4 regions of the Paenibacillus sp. J22R67 genome follow, and region 2 is predicted to be linked to each of the others. Evidence: riboswitches for the same ligand, from Rfam matches in the RefSeq annotation. Region 2 holds a riboswitch; each other region holds the start of a gene.

Region 1 (3,087 bases), on a different contig from region 2:
ACAGGTTCTTTCGTGCATACGCGTTCTTGCGTGATATCAATGCGCAGCTGTTTGGCTACATCATCATAGTGATTGCTAATTTTGGTTATTCCCCAAAGTAAAATCGGCGTCACAATAATAACAATCCAAGCGCCTTCGCTAAATTTGGTAATACAGAAAATAATCAAAACAGCAAGGGAAACAATTCCCCCCAGACCATTAATTACGAACTTGCCGATCCAGCCGGCCGGACGTTCTCTGAACCATTTGCGGACCAAACCGCTTTGGGCAAGGGTAAAAGATAAAAAGACGCCAATCGCATAAAGTGGAATGAGTGCATCGGTTTTTCCTTTAAAAATGACGAGCAAGATACTTGCCAAAACGCCTAACGTTACGATCCCGTAGTGAAACGACAACCGATCTCCCCGGTACGAGAACATGCGCGGGAAGTTTTTATCCTGAGCCATAATAGACGCCAGGATCGGAAACCCGTTGAAGCTCGTATTCGCAGCCAACACCAGGATCAGCATGGTGCCAATCTGTGTCGCATAATACATGATTCCACGCCCAAATGCCTGCTCCGTAACCATCGACAAGACCGAAGTATGTCCGTGCGGATCAGGTGCAATCCCATAACCCAAGCTCAGCAAGGTGACACCGCCAAAGACAATAGCCAGCAGAGTACCGAGGGAAGCCAGGGTTCTCTTGGCATTTTTGACAGATGGCGTACGGAAATGCGGCACCGCATCCGAGATCGCCTCAATACCTGTCACGGCCGAGCAGCCGGATGAAAAAGCTTTTAGAATGACAAACAATGTAAGTGAGCTCGTCATCGAGCTGGGAACCACTTGAAACTCATGCGTGTTCATGGATCCTGTCAGCATATCGAAGATCCCTTTACCAATCAGGAGCAGTATGCACAGGATAAAAAAGTACGTTGGAATCGCGAACACGGTGCCGGATTCAGAAGTACCCCGTAAATTCAGCCAAACCATCACCCAGACGAGCACTAAGGCTATGGGGACAATATAAGGCACTGTAACTGGGAAAGCCGACGTTATCGCCTGCACACCTGCCGAAATCGAAACCGCAACGGTTAACGTGTAATCAATCAGCAGTGAAACCCCAGTCAGTCTTCCCGACATCATTCCCAAATTTTCCTTGGCCACCATGTAAGCTCCGCCGCCCATCGGATAGGCCTCAATCACCTGGCGATAGCTCAAAACAAGAAGCATGATTAAAGCAATAATCGAGATTGCTATCGGCAATGAGAAAGCAAAAGCAGCAACCCCAACAGTCGCAAGCTCTAGCAAAATCTGCTCCGTGCCATAGGCTACCGAAGACAGGGCATCCGAAGATAGGATGGGCAGAGCCTTCCATACCTGCATTTTCTCAGATTCCAGCTCCGCCGATTTCAGCGGTTTACCGAATACAATCTTTTTCAGTGAGTCACTTGTCATGCTTTGAAATTCCTCCAAATAACCTAGTTTTCAGCTTGATTTCCCATTTTTAAGCGCAAAAAAACACAAGGATAGACCTTGTGCTTAGCCACATGTTCTCCTTTCTCACGACCGCTTACGAGGTTAGCTGACGGGTTCGGGCTGCGAGAAATCTGCCCTAAAGGTATCTGCCGCATGCGACAAGACGCACCTTACTCACCCCGTTGAAACCTATGGTTCCCCCGCTTTTCTGAATAGAAAATTAAGCGAAATATTCAACTGTTAACGTACGAGTTGATACTACTCTCTTATTAGCTCATAGTAAAGGAGGGAAAAATCTTAAAAAAGATTATTCCCTCCCCACATTCATTTGATAATCCGCTTACAATGGTATAATCCTTTCAGTATCTCTGATTTACTAGCTTATTGTCGGAATCATTAGGTTTTAGCGTATTTTAGTCAAATTAATTTCTCACATGACGCTTTCTTGTGGCTTGTTTTTGCTTAAAAATCATCTTTTTGCAGATGAGTGGGATACCGCCAATGAGAAATAAATAGCGGGCATCGATCATTTTTTTGAGAAATGCGGCAAGTTTACCTTTCACTTTTTTGACCTTCAGGATGCCAATAGCTTCTCCGCGACCCAGCGAGGCGACCGTCCCTTTGTAATCATAGGCAAAAGGTCGCAAGGGCTTCCCCCTCAGGGTATGGAGCAAGTTTGTTGCCGTATTATAGCCCTGCTGGACCGCGATTTGGGCATTGGCGGGGTATGGCGTGCCTTCTGGGCTCATGACAATGGAGCAATCCCCCGTAATAAAAACATCGGGATATTGCAAGGAACGCAAGTAATCATCCACCTTGACCCTGCCGCGTTGAACATGGAAGCCAGCATCCTGCAGCAGGGAATTCCCGCGGACGCCGCCCGACCAAATAACAGTGCCGGCAGGAATGAATTGGCCGTCTCCCAGTAGGACACCGCCGGGCTCGCATGCCTTAATGGCGGTAGATAATTTATATTGAACCCCTTTGCGGCGCATCACTTCCATGCCGTATTCCACGAGATCATTCGGCAGTCCTGGCGGCAAAGCGGTAGGCGATGCTTCGATATTAATGATTTGAACAAGTGCAGGGTCAACGTCAAACATTTGGCAAAGATCAGGAATCCGATCCGCTAATTCTCCAACAAACTCCGTACCTGTGAAACCTGCGCCTCCAACGACGATGGTCAAATATTCCTTATGCTTGGAGTCCAATTTATATTTAGCGAACATGTACTGCGTATGTTGGCGTATGAAGCGGACACTATTAATGCTGTTAATCGTCATCGCATACTCACGCAGTCCTGGAATACCAAAGGTTTCCGTTTCACTTCCAAGCCCCACTACCAGGTAATCGTAAGTAAGGACTTCGTCCGCCAGAACAACCTTCTTCTCCTCAGGCAAAATCTGCCTAACCGTCGCTTTAATAAAATGAATTTTCCGCTCATCGATCAGTTCCTTAATGGCTACACGCGCATTTTCATGATGATCAGTACCAGCTGCCGGCATATGCAGATGCGTCGTCATGTAGTGATAATCGTGTTTGTTCACCAGTGTGACTGCCACTTCATCTGCTTTGATCTGCTTCTGCAGCCTTATTGCGGTTACTAGCCCACCGTAGCCAGCGCCCA
Region 2 (3,087 bases):
CATAAGAAATGCTGTTCGTCATGACCGAGGCAGTGATGATATAAGGGCCATAATACGACCCATGCCAGAAATGTCCAAAAGGCTTGCAGCGCCAAGCTGTACTTGAATCCGCCGCGGAAGTAGGGGCCCATCTGATGTTCAATACGCAGTAAAAACATACGGTCTGCGCTTCTGGCTAGTGTGCGAATCGGGCTTGAGGATAACAAAGGTACAAGCAGCAAAAGGACGATCCACAGATAGGGATAATCTGTCGGAAGGCGCTGTAGTATTTTTGCATAATAATAGGAAGAAAGGATGACAAGAAATAACAGGAAGCCAAAAAAATTACTGCGCGCTGCATACTGCAGGTAGCCCATGGATTCCTTCATATAATGTTCAAACCTCTTCTGCCATAGGGCACGGGTATCCATGTCCATCGCTTTCATACCAGTTCTCCTTTTACAAGCTTATAGAAGATGTCGTCCAGTGACGCTTGCTGGAGCCCTGTTTGCTGACGTAATTCGACTAAATCGCCTTGGGCGACCATGTGTCCTTTGTGCAGGACGACATAGTTATCGCAATATTTTTCAATCGTAGACAAAATATGCGAAGATATGAGGAATGACGCGCCACGTTGCTTCATTTTGACCATTAACTCCAGCAATGAGCGGATGGCTAACGGATCGAGTCCGAGAAAAGGTTCATCAATGATGTAGAGGGAAGGTTCGATTAAGAACGCATTCATGATCATGACCTTTTGCTTCATCCCTTTGGATAAATGGCTTGCGAAGGAATTGAGCTTGTCCTGCATGTGAAACTGTTCGAGCAGCGCTTGTGAACGGGAGAGATAGTCATCCTTCGTTAAGCCGTAGGCCATGGCGGTTAACTCCAGGTGTTCACGAATGGTTAACTCTTCATATAGCTCTGGACTTTCCGGTACATAAGCATAAGTGGCACGGTAAGGCAGCGGATCTTCGGCTAACGTCAAACCGTTAATTTTTACCCAACCCCTTTGTGGTTGAAGCAGTCCAAGGATGTTCTTGATGGTCGTACTTTTTCCTGCGCCATTCAGTCCGATCAATCCCATCATTTCACCCTGACGAATTGTAAATGTGAGGTCGTGAAGAACGGGCTTATTTGGTAAATATCCCCCGAATAAAGAGTCAACTTGTAATATGGGACCCATCTCAGTGCCTCCCTAAATATCTAATTATTGGAATTTATACATCAGTTTCATACCTGATAATTATAAACAAATTTAGTTTAGAAGCCTAGTTTAAGAGTGAAAACACGAAGAAACTTAGTATTCGTACGTTATAGTGAGATAAATGTAGATAAAAAGTGGTTTTGTTTTGAAAATAAGCTATTTTTAAATGATTTAGCCCTTTTTAGTAGGTGTCAATCCCTTTACAGGCAGAGATTAACAGCGTAATATACTTTTCATAATAACTTAATAACCAATTTGCCATTTTTCCATTCGCTGAGTTCCAATTATGGGAACGGGGGAACCACTGTTAACTTATAAAGCGGTATCGCTGACGAAGTAAACAGAGTGAGTAACAGGGGTGAATCTTGGACGTTTAACGGAAGTTTACGTCTGAGTAGGGCGACTCTCACGTCCGAATCCGTCAGCTAACCTCGTAAGCGTAAGAGAGGTAACGATTGTCGTTCGTGCTATTTGTGTATTTTTACTATGCAAACTAAGCCAGCGAGAAGAGTCCTCTTCTTGCTGGCTTTTTGTCCCCATAAGGACCTTTAACTGTTTCGGACGATTAATCACAGCCCGGAATTCATAGGATGATGAATAGCAAAGCTGGGTGGGACGACCAGAACGCAGCCGTTTCTTAGCAGCTGCCGATGGACGACACGTTAAGTTAAATTAAAAACCTTAGTCGCGTCAAATTTATTCATGCTGTAACCTGGCGGCGAGGCTTTGAAGGAGGACCGAAGAAGTGGGCAGTATCTCTTTTAGCGAGACCCATGTAAAACGATCATCCAGCATGTCCTTCGCATTGCGATGGAAGCATGAAAACTTGCGTTTGATTTTAAGCCTGGCTATAATCTCAATCGCAATGACTTTCATGTTTTTGGTGTTGTTGTACGGTACGGCTACCAAGAGCGTATCCGTGGTTGTGAATGGACAAGAAACCGTTGTGCATACGAAGCAATGGGTCCTGCAACGCCTACTGGATGAACAAGCCATAACGATTGGTGAACACGATGAAATATCTGCAGACCCTACTGCTACAATCAAGGGCGGGGACAAATTCGTCATCGAACACGCTTCTCCAATTCAATTGACTGCTGATGGAAAGACCACCACTGTTTACACAACTGCAAGAACGGTTGAAAGTGCATTGCAACGTTTACATATTGCACTTGGGGAGCACGATAAGCTGACTCCCGAACCGACATCCTCTTTGAGCACTGGCGATGAAATCAAAATCGTCCGTGTCAAAAAAGAGACGGAAGAAGTAACAGAGCCGATCGCATTCGACACGGAGAAGAAAAGTGATGCATCGCTGCTTAAAGGTAAAGAGCAGGTCGTTCAAGAAGGTAAAGAGGGCGTACTTCTGAAAAAGAAAGAAAAGACTTACGAAGATGGCGTGTTAGTTGCAGAAGCTGTTGTAGGTCAAGAAGTACAAGAACAAAGTGTTAAAAAAGTAGTGTCGATTGGCACGAAAAATCCCGTTGTTGTTCTATCAGCATCATCCCCTAGTGTGGATGAAGTTTCTAAGAATGGTGTGACATTTGGGTATAAACAAATCCTTAAGAATGTGAAGCTCACGGCTTATTCAGCGGGAGCCGATTCGACAGGGAAATCCGAGGGTACTCCTGGGTACGGTAAGACGTATACAGGAACTACGGTTACTGAGGGCAGAACGATTGCGGTTGATCCGAAAGTTATCCCACTGGGTTGGTGGGTTTACATTGAGGGCGTTGGCTTCCGTCGTGCTGAGGACATCGGTAGCGGTGTGAAAGGCCAAATGATCGATGTCTACTTTGAAGATCATGGCTATGCCAATAAATTCGGAACGAAGCAAGGCTACACGGTCTATGTCGTAGGACCGAAAAAGCCGTCTGAAAATTAACGTGTAAACGTCTGTT
Region 3 (3,087 bases), on a different contig from region 2:
TATCACAAAGCTGGGGCAGGTATGGCCTGTGTTTATCTTCCTCCCCTTAATTGTTTATACATTCCATAAAATCAAAAAGCACTATGAGGCTGTCGGTGAGCAGCTCCGAATCACGACATGTGAGCCTTCCGTCGAGATCAAAGGCAATGTGATGATTATACCTGTCGCGGGAATTACACATGTCGTGGAAAATTCCATGAATTACGCCAAATCGCTGGCGCCGGACCAGATTATTGCTGTGTATGTGGCTTTTGATCGGGAGGCCGAGAAGCAGTTCCAAGAGAAATGGGAGTGTTGGCAGCCGGATGTGCGGTTAGTTACGCTGCATTCTCACTACCGAAGCATCATTCAACCGTTGACGAAATTCATCGATACCGTGGAACATAAGGCGAATGAGTCGAACTACCGGGTAACGGTCTTGATTCCGCAGTTTATCCCCAAACGAAACTGGCAGCACATTCTCCATAATCAGTCCAGCTTGCTGATCCGCGCGTTTCTGCTGTACAGGCGGGATCTGATCGTGACGACGGTGCCGTATCATTTGAAAAAGTAGATGTGTAAATAAATTCGAGCATATTAAAACGGTTTTTTTGACAGCTATGGGGAACTACACGCCGCTATTTTGATAAAAACCCAGATATTCGATGTTTAGCGGAACTACGTTCCGCTATTTTGCCAATTTCACTTAAAAAACGTGCCATGGAGGACAAATAGGAGCCTGTAGTTCCGCCTTGAGAGGAAATCGTTTATTTTATTTAAAATAGAGGACTGTAGCTCCCCTCGTAAAAACTAGGCCGGATTTCCGTTAGATTTTTGGGAATTACGCTGGATCATGAGGACGTCAGGAAACCAACCTGGCGTTTTTTGCATGTCAGGCTGCCTACACCGTGGGGCTCCCAGCCTTAATTGTTTTCCCAAGATAGTGCTCTCTTTGCACGCGCATGATGAAAGCTTGAAGTTCTTGCTCGGTTTCACACACGGCCGCGTGTTCTAACCAAAGGAAGAACCTTTTTTTACATATGGCAGAAGCATGCAGCGGGAAGGTATCTCTCGATTTGATCACATATAGTCCAGAGGGAACGTTCTTCCAAGGGGCTGTGAAATTCATGCGGATAGATAGCCTAGATCGCTTCTCCCAATCTTGCTCCTTTTGTTTGTTTCGTATAGACCTGTACATGTTCATGATCACGTAATGCTCGGAGATTTCCGTCCATTTGGCATATCCGGCTTGCTGCGCTTTTTGAATAATTTCCGACTTCGCCTTACAGAACCAGTACCCGACAATAATAGGGAAACGGTTAGCTTCTTCTAGCCATAAGACACCGAACCACTCATAAGTTAAAGCGATGGGATTTAACGCTTCGGGGATTAACCCTAAATAATAATGGGGAGTAGAAGCCATCGTCATTTCTCCTTTGCACGTAAGACCTGACAGAAATAATGTGTGTGTTCTGCTCCTTAATTGTAAGGCTGGGAGTGATAAAAATGGGGTAAAGAAAAGTGGGGTAACCCATAAAAAAACGATAAAAATGGCGTAAATGGAAGGAAAACGAAGCTTGGATAGTGATAATGAATGCTTTGATTAATTGAAAGCGCACCCATTAGTCATTATGCCGAAAAAGAGATTGCGGTACGTTTTACAGGCTGAGCTCCAAGGCGTAAGATTCAGAGCATCAACTTCACAGCAAGTTGAAAATGCTGAGTTCCCGCAAGGGGAACGGGGGAACCAATTGAGGACGGCTCTAGAGCAACGTCTTCGCGGGGTGAATCCAAGGCAAGCTCCAGCTTGCCAAGGTAGGGCGCTTCCAAGCCCGAATCCGACAGCTAACCTCGTAAGCGAATTGGGAGAGAGCCAACGTTCTATCGTGCTAATTACAGCTTGTATATAGAAGCTGCCATGAAGCCCGAGAGCAGAGATTCTCTGCTCGCAGGCTTCTTTTTGTTGTCCAAAAATTGAGGAGAGTGAATCTACCAATGGTTCCCGAATGCAAGATTACCCGAATTGAATGCTATCGCTTTGATGATGAGTTATCCGATAAACTGCTGCCTGGACATGGCCGCGACTGCCTGTGCGGCATGCTTTCGATCTCAACAAGTCTGGGGACGAGCGGTTTAGGGGATTATGAAATTCCTTGCGGCAACCTGAAGGGAGATTTCGTTCAATGGGCTGTTGTCTTTCAGAAGCTCAAAGGGCTTTCCCTTGAGGACGGTTTGGAATATGTGCATCAGAAGAAAGAGGCATGGGGGGAAACAAGGACTCATGTTATAGAGTCGGCATTAACGGACTTGTCAGATAAGCTTCATCATAGATCTATAGGCAAAAAAGAGGTAGATGTTCTATCGAATCGTTCCTATATCTTTGACCATTCAGAGGCTTATGTCTCTTTCTAAGCAGGCATTTTTATGCTTTTTTTATATGCACGCTATAGATTCTTTACCTCATTTTTATACCGTTCGGCGTTACAATGAGTCAGGTAAGAGAGGAAGCGATGAAAGTCATGCAAAGCGATTTGCTGCTAATAGCTGCGCCTACCAAGGCAGGCGAAGACTTTATGAAACAAATAAAGTTGAGTAGTTTTCCTTTTGTTGCATTAACAAACAATAAGATGGAAAAACTCAAGCTAGAGGGGCAGGGAGTGAAAAAAATCATCCAAGTGGATACATCGGTACCGGGTTCATCTACACCTATTATTCCCGATTATCCAATCGGAAACATTATTTTGTTCGAAGAGAGCTTGACGTTATGCTGCCGGTACATTCAGATATGCCGCAGTTGGACATCAGGGTCTATGTATGTGATTACCCAAAGCGTAAATCCTAGATTGATTTATAAAGGGTTAGGCGCTGACTACGTTATTTATTCTAAAAATGGTGATGTGAAGTTCCTTCTATCCACTTTATTACAAAAAACCAATAAATTAGGTACTGTCTGATTTGAAGGAGGTGCGCTATGTACAACGATGTGACAATGATTTTATTAATGGCATTGACCTTCCTGGGGTTCTGGGGATTTATGAAATTTTGTGAAAAAGCGTAAGCTGATGCTTTCGATGCAAGTTTTTGGATGAAAACTTATAGGAGGCAACC
Region 4 (3,087 bases), on a different contig from region 2:
ACGCAGTAAACTAATAGGCTCATTCAGGAATAGGGTACCGATAATAATCGCCCCTACAGCGCCAATACCCGTCCAAGCGGCATACGCTGTGCCGATAGGAAGAGTTTTCGTAGCTGCTGCCAGAAAATAAAAGCTGATAATCATGCCGACAATGGTGATGCTTGATGGAATCAGTCGTGTGAAACCATTGGAGAACTTCAATGAGATCGCCCATACGACTTCAAAAACACCTGCAATGACCAGATATAACCATGCCACCGTGAATCACTCCTTCAATAAGTATTCGAAGATGCGCGGCAAAAAGAAAAAGCCTGGAAGCACTATCGCATCGCGATAAGACTCCCGGGCTTTTTCCCCTCCGTGATCACAGCGTATCCGCTGTGTGTTTTCTCTCGGACCAGACCAGCGCTGCAGCGCCCCGGAACCCTAGAAACATGATGTCGTAATTATAGGACGGCTTACATGCTATGTCAAGTTACACAATTTCTCATAAGGTGATGCTTTGCTCTATTCCTTCAGCTCGACGCCATTCAGAGCCACGTGAGCACGGAACATTGCCATGCTATCCGGGTGCTCCTGTTCTGGCAGCCAAGTGTCTTGCTCCCAAATCTTGGATAGCTTGAGGGCGCGACTGCAGTGAACGAAGCATTCCTGCACTTCAACGCCAACCCCTACAACGGGGAGCTTGCCGCCAAGCTGCATACCTTCGAGCAATTGCTCATCTTGCGTCAGCCAAGCGCGTCCGTTAATCCGCAGCACGGTTTCGACACCGGGGATTACGAACACCATGCCGACTTGGGGATTGTCGAGCAGATTTTGCAGAGAGTCAATGCGGCGATTCCCCAGCCGTTCAGGATAGATCAGACGACGATCATCCAGGACATGGACGAAGCCTGGATGGTCACCGCGCGGAGAGACGTCGCATAGACCCTCTTTATTTGACGTAGACAAGAAAAATAAAGGGGATTTTGCCAAAAAAGCGCGTATATGATCGTCGATGCTGGAGATAACTTTATTTTGGACGGCAAGGTGGGGCTCTCCGACACGGGGTCTTAGCTCCTCAAGGGACTGAATGATACCAGGGAATGGCGGGTTGTCGTTTCCACTTGTTAGCGACATGGTTGGTGTCCTTTCTCGAAGCCCAAGCGCTTCTGACAAATTTGTAACCACAAGAAAAGAATAAAAGCCCTGAAAAGCGGCTCATTCGAGCTAACGCTTGTCTGGGCTTTATTCATGAGGAACAAGAAAATTACTTGGATTCAGCAGTTAGTTGATTATAGATATCATCCCACAGAACACGTCTAGCGGATACATACCTTTTCGCATAATAGGATTCGCTTAGTTTGTTTTTCACGATACCTTCATTGGAAGCAGAGTGAATGAATTCACCGTTTCCAAGGTAGATGCCAACGTGAGAAACGCCTTTACCCCCTGTGTCGAAGAACACAAGATCACCTTTACGCAGATCACTTTTGTCGATCCAGTAGCCCTCTTTATTTTGAGCTGCTGAACTATGAGGAAGGTCAATGCCGAATTTATTGAACACGTACGATGTGAAACCAGAGCAATCAAAGCCTCTTGTTGTCGTTCCCGCATCGCGGTACGGTGTTCCAATCAATTCGTCAACCGTTGAGTCCAATGTGGATTCTGACGCAGACACACTCCCTAAAGCTACACTCAAAAACAAAACAAGACTAAAAAGAAGAGCAACAACCTTTTTCAACTGCTTGTCTCCTTCCGGTGCCTACGAGGTTAGCTGGAGGGTTCGGTTGAAGGTTCCCTATGATCCCTGTCTTGCAAGATCAATTCACCCGGTATGGTTCCCCCGTTTCCCCAAGAAATGAGGAATTCGGCATGAAATATTTGGTTTTTTGATGCTAGTCACTTTAATTCGTCATAAACATCGAAATTCCTCCTTTTTCGTGCAATTTGGTCTGAAAAAATGTGTAAAGGTTCGCTTTACAGACAAAAAAATCCCCTTTTGCAAGGGGATTGAACAAATCTAAACCATTAATGGTTTTATTTATTAGGTTTCATCGGCTCATTTTGGCGGAAAGAAGCTGATATTGCGAAGTGATGGACCACATTTGCATGAAAATATGGAAGAGCGGGAAAAGCTGATAAATGATCAGCGCTACCAGACCTGCCCAGATATAGGTCGTAGTAACTGTGATCCCTGCCAAAAGTCCTGAACTGAGTAAAAGTATCAGAGAAAGGCCGATAATTGGAAGTGAATACCGCATGAACGTTATGACCGTGGATACGATGCCGAGATGCGCCGCAATAGCGAACTGCACGTACATAAAAAGTAGATGCAGCAGGAAGCCATAAACCAGCATCCCCATGAGCCAAGGCAGTAAGTCGAGGGAAGCTTGTTCGTAAGATGTGCTGTGAGCCAGCACCTTCTGCGCTTTGGGCAGTACCCAGATGAGTGGCAGCAGAGACATGGCGATTCGGATTATATACACGGCGAAGAAGGGAAGCATGAGTTCCTTGATGCCGCGGACGAAGCGATAGCCAGCATTTTGATCCGAATGTGTGAGCGAGTAGTAGACGCCGCTATTCATCATCGGGGTGAGCAGCATGCGAGCTAGGAGCAAGATAGCCAGCCACCACAGGTAGGAATGGCTAAGATCCGTTTTGAATAACTGGAACTGACTTTCGGCTAGAAAAAGCTGGAGCGCTTCCTTCGGCTGGTCGCCGCCAGGAAACCGGTGCATGAGGGGAACTAGCACCCCTTGTACAAGCTTATACAGCAGCATGCCCCAGCACATTTGGTAGATGAATAAAACAATCGTAGCGAAGGGTTGCCGTAGAGCCGCCCTGAAGCCGGATTTGAGATAGGTTGTCACGGGTGTCCCTCCTAAGCGTTGTTTTCTGAAGGCAAACTTGCCTTGTAGAGTGGGCGCCTACCAGGCCACCCACCCGAAAATAGCTTGCAGGAATTGAATAATGCCGAGATTCAGGCGGAGTTTCCACTTGGTATCTACTTCTGCTTGCATGAAGTTATTAATATGTTTGTTTTCTAGAATGAGCGAGTAGTTCGGATCAATGCGAACCCAATCAACAGGCGTCGTGTGGGTTAGT

Evidence for each region. Region 2 has a riboswitch for cyclic di-AMP ahead of AC58VC_RS35725 (resuscitation-promoting factor). Riboswitches for the same ligand answer to the same signal wherever they lie in the genome.
Region 1: another riboswitch for cyclic di-AMP. It lies ahead of AC58VC_RS32410 (APC family permease); the one in region 2 lies ahead of AC58VC_RS35725 (resuscitation-promoting factor).
Region 3: another riboswitch for cyclic di-AMP. It lies ahead of AC58VC_RS35450 (hypothetical protein); the one in region 2 lies ahead of AC58VC_RS35725 (resuscitation-promoting factor).
Region 4: another riboswitch for cyclic di-AMP. It lies ahead of AC58VC_RS37290 (C40 family peptidase); the one in region 2 lies ahead of AC58VC_RS35725 (resuscitation-promoting factor).

What each region holds. Positions count from the first base shown of each region.
Region 1 covers NZ_JCAUAX010000013.1:64,311-67,397, reverse strand. Annotated here, with positions in the region: gene AC58VC_RS32410 (APC family permease) at 1-1,439, opposite strand, end outside; cyclic di-AMP (ydaO/yuaA leader) riboswitch at 1,537-1,697, opposite strand; gene AC58VC_RS32405 (NAD(P)/FAD-dependent oxidoreductase) at 1,883-3,087, opposite strand, start outside.
Region 2 covers NZ_JCAUAX010000019.1:12,378-15,464, forward strand. Annotated here, with positions in the region: gene AC58VC_RS35715 (ABC transporter permease) at 1-425, opposite strand, end outside; gene AC58VC_RS35720 (ABC transporter ATP-binding protein) at 422-1,165, opposite strand; cyclic di-AMP (ydaO/yuaA leader) riboswitch at 1,448-1,641, shown strand; gene AC58VC_RS35725 (resuscitation-promoting factor) at 1,932-3,071, shown strand.
Region 3 covers NZ_JCAUAX010000018.1:33,039-36,125, reverse strand. Annotated here, with positions in the region: gene AC58VC_RS35460 (APC family permease) at 1-553, shown strand, start outside; gene AC58VC_RS35455 (hypothetical protein) at 881-1,402, opposite strand; cyclic di-AMP (ydaO/yuaA leader) riboswitch at 1,687-1,855, shown strand; gene AC58VC_RS35450 (hypothetical protein) at 1,975-2,391, shown strand; gene AC58VC_RS35445 (hypothetical protein) at 2,490-2,933, shown strand.
Region 4 covers NZ_JCAUAX010000025.1:13,647-16,733, forward strand. Annotated here, with positions in the region: gene sugE (quaternary ammonium compound efflux SMR transporter SugE) at 1-258, opposite strand, end outside; guanidine-I (ykkC/yxkD leader) riboswitch at 338-440, opposite strand; gene AC58VC_RS37285 (MSMEG_1061 family FMN-dependent PPOX-type flavoprotein) at 508-1,170, opposite strand; gene AC58VC_RS37290 (C40 family peptidase) at 1,250-1,723, opposite strand; cyclic di-AMP (ydaO/yuaA leader) riboswitch at 1,727-1,865, opposite strand; gene AC58VC_RS37295 (hypothetical protein) at 2,034-2,852, opposite strand; gene AC58VC_RS37300 (M1 family metallopeptidase) at 2,910-3,087, opposite strand, start outside.